Regions from separate parts of the Rubrobacter tropicus genome, predicted to be linked through region 1. Evidence: riboswitches for the same ligand, from Rfam matches in the RefSeq annotation. Region 1 holds a riboswitch; the other holds the start of a gene.
What was found. Region 1 has a riboswitch for S-adenosylmethionine ahead of metX (homoserine O-acetyltransferase MetX). Riboswitches for the same ligand answer to the same signal wherever they lie in the genome.

Region 2: another riboswitch for S-adenosylmethionine. It lies ahead of GBA63_RS06595 (bifunctional homocysteine S-methyltransferase/methylenetetrahydrofolate reductase); the one in region 1 lies ahead of metX (homoserine O-acetyltransferase MetX).

The regions. Positions count from the first base shown of each region.
Region 1 is NZ_CP045119.1:1,684,447-1,687,645, reverse strand. Features, by position in the region: partial or broken gene GBA63_RS08305 (O-acetylhomoserine aminocarboxypropyltransferase/cysteine synthase family protein) at 1-174, opposite strand, end outside; gene metX (homoserine O-acetyltransferase MetX) at 204-1,346, opposite strand; SAM riboswitch class I at 1,452-1,568, opposite strand; gene GBA63_RS08295 (sensor histidine kinase) at 1,629-3,059, opposite strand; gene GBA63_RS08290 (response regulator transcription factor) at 3,156-3,199, shown strand, end outside.
Region 2 is NZ_CP045119.1:1,356,740-1,359,938, reverse strand. Features, by position in the region: gene GBA63_RS06605 (phytoene desaturase family protein) at 1-330, shown strand, start outside; gene GBA63_RS06600 (phytoene/squalene synthase family protein) at 327-1,256, shown strand; SAM riboswitch class I at 1,340-1,450, shown strand; gene GBA63_RS06595 (bifunctional homocysteine S-methyltransferase/methylenetetrahydrofolate reductase) at 1,517-3,199, shown strand, end outside.

The sequences.
Region 1 (3,199 bases):
GGCGAGCGAGAAGAGGTTCGCCGCGTGGTCGGTGTCGTCGAAGACGTAGGAGGTGGTCTGGTAGATCGGGACCGCCCGCGCGGACGTCGCCGGATCGGGCGCCTGCCCCCCGTGCAATGCCAGGGTGTCGAACCCGAGATTTCGCTCTGCAGACTGGTTTTCGGTGGTGTCCATTTTCGCTCCTTGTTTGTAGGTTTCAGGCTTCAGGTGTTGGTTATGAACGGCTTGACCGCTTGCTCCAGTTCGGTCCAGTCTTTGAGGAAGGCGTCGTGCCCGCTCAGGGTGTCTATTTCGACGTAGTTGGACCTGGCGCCGGCCCGGCTTGCCTTGTCTGCCGTGTCCTTTACTTCGCTCGCGGGGAAGAGCCAGTCGCTGGTTATGCCCACGAAGAGGAGTTCGGCACAGACGCGAGAGAGGGCCTCTTCGGTGGAGCCGTAGCCGTTTGCCACGTCGTAGAGGTCCATGGCGCGGCCGAGGTAGAGGTAGGAGTTGGCGTCGAAGCGCCCCACCAGGTCGTTGCCCTGGTAGTGGAGGTAGCTCTCTATCTCGAACCGGCCGCCGAACTCCTTGTGGAGCGCGGGGCGTCCCGCCGGCCTGCGGCCGAACCGCTCCCACTGGCCCGGGGCGCTCTGGTAGGTCATCATGCCGGCCATGCGGGCTATGGCGAGCCCTTCTTCCGGGGTCTTGCCCGTGTCGTAGTAGTCCCCGTTCTGCCAGCCGGGGTCGGCCATGATGGCGCGGCGTCCGATCTCGCTCATCCCAACGCCCTGCGGTCCCAACGCGCCCGTCGCCGCGACCGGGACGGCCTTTTCGACGAAGTCGGGGAACTCGACGGCCCATTCGAGCGCCTGCTGCCCGCCGATGGAGCCGCCGATGACGAGCGCCAGCCCGGAGACGCCGAGGTCGTCGAGCAGCCGCTTCTGCGCCCTGACCATGTCCCGGATCGTGACGACCGGGAAACGCATCCCGTAGGGCTCTCCGGTCTCAGAGTCCACGGAAGAGGGCCCCGTGCTGCCGGAGCAGCCGCCGAGCACGTTCGAGCAGACGACGAAGTACTTCCCGGTATCGACGGGTCGGCCCGGCCCGACCATCGGGTCCCACCAGCCGCCGCGCCTGTGTTCCGCGCAGGGGCCGCCGGCCGCGTGCGAGTCGCCGGTCAGGGCGTGCGTGATCAGGACGACGTTGTCCGCGTCCGCGTTTAACTCGCCCCAGGTCTCGTAGGCCAGGGTAACGTCGTTGAGGACGCCGCCGAGCTCCGGCTCGAAAGCGCCGATGGAGTGGTTGAGTCTGCCCGGGGTTCCCTGGGCCGGGGCCTGACTAGCGCCGGCCCCCGGGTCTAGTGTCATGCTCAGTAGTAATGCAGCCTCCCTCTATGATCGCGTGCCACGCCTCCGGCGAGAGTCTTCCCGCCCACCGCGCAACCCGCCCGCAGAAGAGGCTGCCCGCCCCTCCCCACATCTTCCAGAACGGTAATGGCCGTCCTGCTGGACTTGGCACCTCGCGTAAACGTGCTCCGCCGGTTGCCGCGGTTTCTCGGGGCCAGTTCCCTCCACCGCTCTCGATGCGAGTTCGCGCTAGAAGCGGATGCTAAACAACTCGTCTCCCGCCGTCAAGGGCGGGGACGGTCTCTAGCCGGACCGTCCGACCGTTCCGCCCTCCCGGCCGGGGGCCTCTACGGCAGGCCCGGGGGCAGGTTTGGCCGCGTGGTCGAGTGGCAGGCACACGGTCATCCTGGTCCCGCCGCCGGGCGGGGCTTGCGCCTCGATGCGGCCCCCGTGAAGCTCCACTATCGACTTGGCTATCGAGAGGCCGAGCCCGGAGCCGCCGGCCCTGCGGGAGCGGGTACCGCCTACCCGGTGGAACCGCTCGAAGATCCGCTCCAGCTCCTCCCGGGGTATGCCCGGTCCCTCGTCGGCCACCTCGATGCGCAACTCTCCGCCGTCCGTGGACGAGGTGAGCGAGACGAGGCCGCCAACGGGGCCGTACTTGGCGGCGTTGTCCACGAGCGCGAGCACCGCCTGCTCCATGCGAGAGGGGTCTATCCGGATCTCACCCTCCCCTTCGAGGCCGGTCTCGAACCGCGAGCCGTGCTCCCTCGCGAGCACCTCGGATCTCCCCGCGAGATCCGCCACGAAGAGCGGAACGCTGACGGGACGTGTCTCCATCGGGGGTGAGGAGGTATCCGAGCGGGCCAGAAAGAGGAGGTCCTCGACCATGCGCGACATGTGGACCGACTCCTTGACCACCTCTTCGAGGACGTCCCTGTGGGCCCAGTCCTTGTCGATGGCCAGGCCGAACTCGGCGTTCGAGCGGAGCACGGTAAGGGGCGTCCTCAGCTCGTGGGAGACGTCGGCCAGAAAGTCGGCCCTCGCCTCCGCCGCGGCCCGCTGCTCGGCGTGGAGGCCGCGCAGCTCGCCGATGAGCAGCATCATCCGCCAACCGGTGTACGTGAGCGCGATGAGGGCGAGCACCAGGCCCGTGGCGACGAGGATCAGGACGATCCTCTCCACGTCCTCGGCCGCGGATAGGTCGACGAGCGCCTCCGCGGCGCGATCCTGCCCGCGCGCCTCCAGGTCGACGGCGGCCCGATCCAACTCGGCCAGTTGCGCGAGGCCGCGGTCGCTCGCCAGCTCGAACGCGCCGGGGTCCGAGGCCTGCCTGTCCGCCACGGGCTTGAAGCCCTCGTAGTAGGCGTTCGCCATTCGGCGCAGGCTGTCGGGCTGCGGCGCCTCGGGGTCGCGGACCCCGAGGCTGTCCAGGAGGTCTATCTGCTCGATGACGTCGTCGTAGGCCCGGTCTATGTCCTGCACGTGCTCCTCCACAGGGCCGTAGAGGAGCAGGTCGCGATGGTGAAACTGGAGCTCCGAGACCGCGTCCCTCAGGTTGCTAGAACGGGTCTCCAGCTGGACTGCGTGTTCGAGGCCGCCGTCCGTGATCTTCTTGACGTAGAGGTTGTTCATAAGGCCGACGAGGCCGGCGAGCGCGATCATGGCTATGAGGCTACCCGCCACGACGGCGACCAGCCAGGGTTGCGACGCGGTTTTCTTTATCCACCCCATAGACGCCCCCCGCGTACCCTGCGGAGCCCGTACTATAGCGTTATCGGACCATGTCCGATACCCGGAGATTTCCCGCCGATATATACTGCCTGACCAATGAAGATCCTGATAGTCGAAGACGACGCGGCGATCGTCCGGTC
Region 2 (3,199 bases), 330 kb from region 1:
GTGGACTGGGAGCGGGAAGGTCCCGCGTTCAAGGAGAAGGTCTACGGGATGCTGGAGCGGCGTTGCGGGCTCGACCGGAGCAGGGTCGTCTACGAAGAGGTAAAGACGCCTCTCGACTGGCGGGACGACTACAACCTCGAAGAAGGCGCGGCGTTCGGGATCGGGCACGGCATCCTCCAGGTCGGGTACTTCCGCCCGCCGATGGTCTCCCGCAGCGTGGAGGGCATGTACTTTGTCGGGGCGAGCACGCGGCCGGGCACGGGCGTGCCCCTGGTCACCATCGGCGCGCGGCTCGCGGCCGAGCGGATCGGGCGCGAGGTCGGGGTTTGAGGCTCGACCCCGCGAGCGGCGTGAAGCTCGACGGCGGGCTCTCGCTCGCCGAGAGCTACGAGTTGTGCCGGCGGGTCCAGAAGGCGCACAGCAGGACCTACTACTTCTCGACCCGGTTCTTCCCGCGGCGCGTCCGGCCCAGGGTGCACGCGCTCTACGCCTTCATGCGCTACGCCGACGAGATCGTGGACAACCCCGGCGCCACGAACCTGGAGGAGCAACTGGGGGGCCTCGAAGCCTTCGAACGGGAGACGATGGCCGCCGTGGCCGGCGAGCCCGTCTCGAACCCCGTGCTCCGGGCCTACGCGGACACCGTGAGAAGGAGCGGCATAGAGCCGGCCCACATTACGGCCTTCATGGAGAGCATGAAGATGGACACCCGCGTCTTCCGCTACGAGACGTTCGAGGACCTGGAGGTCTACACCTACGGGAGCGCGGCCGTCGTCGGACTGATGATGTGCCGGGTGCTCGGCGCCGCCGACAGGATGGCCGATCCCCACGCCGAAGCTCTGGGCGTCGCCATGCAGCTCTCCAACTTTTTGCGCGACGTCGCCGAGGACTGGCGCCGCGGAAGGGTCTACCTGCCGCTCGAAGATTTGAAGCGCTTCGGGTACGGGGAAGAGGACCTTGCGGCCGGTGTCGTCGACGGGCGGTTCGTGGCGTTGATGCGCTTCCAGATAGGGCGGGCGCGGCGGCTTTACGCGTACGCCGACGAGGGGATGAAGTACATACCCCGCGGCCGGCGGTGGCCCGTGATGGTCGCGCGGGAGCTGTACGCGGGGATACTCGACCGCATAGAGGCGCGCGGCTACGACGTGTACACCGGCCGGGCCGAGACCTCGCGGCCGAAGAAACTCCTGGTGGCCGCGCGGGTGGCGGCGCGGGACCCGCGCGAGATGCTGACCCGTTCGATCTCCCGCCGCTGACGGGCCTTCCGCCCTTCCGAATTGAAATGGCGCCCCTGCCGTGCTGTAATTCGTGGGTCTGGGGTTGGCACTGCCGGCCCGGACGCTCATCGAGAGCGGTGGAGGGATGGGCCCTTTGAAGCCGCGGCGACCGGCGGGGTAAAAGCCCCGTGGCAGGTGCCAACTCCCGCGGAGGATACTCCGAGAGATGAGTCGGAACCGCATCGACTGGCCTCTCTCCCCCGCGCCGACGCACAACCGAAGAGGAGAGAGGTTTTCTTTTGAGTTTCGATCTCAGGGAGATGACAGGCTCCGGCGTCCTGATCGGGGACGGCGCGATGGGCACCCTCCTCGCCGAACGCGGCGTCGGCTTCGGCCACCCCTACGCCCGCGCCAACGTCACCCACCCCGAGATGGTGGCCGGCATCCACGAGGAGTACATCCGGGCCGGCGCCGGCGTGATCGAGACCAACACCTTCTCCGCCAACCGCTTCAAACTCGAGGTCCACGAGCTGGAAGACCGCGTGCGCGAGGTAAACGAGGCGGGCGCCCGCCTGGCCCGCAAGGCCGCGGATATTGCAGGGACCAACGGGAGCAAGGCGCTGGTTCTCGGCGCCATCGGCCCCCTCGGCCGCCCCCTCTGCCCCGTCGGCCCGGTCACGGAGGCCGAGGCCCGCGCAGTCTTTTTGGAACAGGCCGAGGCGCTGCTGGAAGGCGGCGCCGACGCCCTCGTCCTGGAGACCTTCACCGACCTCGTCGAGCTCCGCCTCGCCCACGAGGCCGTCAGGGGCCTCGGGGTCCCGATAGTCGCGTACAAGACCTTCGTCGAGGACGGCGAGACCTTGTCCGAGGGCCTGCCGGGACGGGCGGCGCGCGAGATCTCCGCCCTCGGCGTGGACCTCTCGGGCTCGAACTGCACGGTCGGCCCGCAACGGATGGTCGGCATCATAGAAGGCATGTCTGCGGAGGTCGGCCCCGTCGCCGCTTTCCCGAACCCCGGCCTCCCCCAGCTCGTGGACGGCAAGGTCCGCTTCCGCCGCGACGTGGACCATTTCGCCCTCTACGGCCGCAAGCTGGCGGAGGCCGGCGCCCGCCTCGTCGGCGGCTGCTGCGGCACGACGCCGGAGCACGTAAAGGCCCTGGCGGACGCCCTCCGCGACTTCCGCCCCGGGACCACCCCGAACCGCGGCGTGTCCGTGAGAACGGTGGAAGAAGAGAAGCCGCAAGAGGTCCTCGACGGGCCCTCCACGGACCTCGCGGAGAAGCTTCGGACCGGCTTCGCGGTGGCCGTCGAGGTGGACCTGCCGCGGGGCAACGACATCACCAGGGTGGTCGAGGCGTCGCGGCGGCTCAAGGAGCGCGGCGTGGACGCCATAGACATCTCAGACGGGGCGCGGGCGCGCCTCAGGATGCACCCCGTCGCGGCGGCCAGGATCGTGCAGGAAGAGGTCGGCATCGAGGTCGTCGCGCACATCTCCTGTAGAGACCGGAACATCATAGGGTTGCAGGCGGACTTCCTAGGGGCCGCGGCCCTCGGGGTAAAGAACATCCTCGCGGTAACGGGCGACCCTACCCAGATCGGGGACTACCCCGAGGCCACGGGCGTCTTCGACACGGACTCCGCGGGCCTGGTTCACATCCTCTCCAGGATGAACCGGGGCGAAGATTTGGCGGGCAACTCCATCGGCGGGCCCGCCGGCTTCCTCATAGGCTCCGCCTTCAACCCGACGGCCGAGGACCTCGACGGCGAGATCGAGAAGCTCAGGCGCAAGATCGGGGCCGGGGCCCACGCCTTCTGGACCCAGCCGGTCTTCGAGATAGGAGCCCTCGAAGTAGCCCTCGAACGCCTCGGCGACCTCGACCCCTGTCTCCTCCTCGGCCTGATGCCCCTGCGAAGCGCCCGCCAGGCCGAGTTCCTCCACCACGAAGTCCCAGGGGTGGACATCCCGAAACCCGTCCGCGAA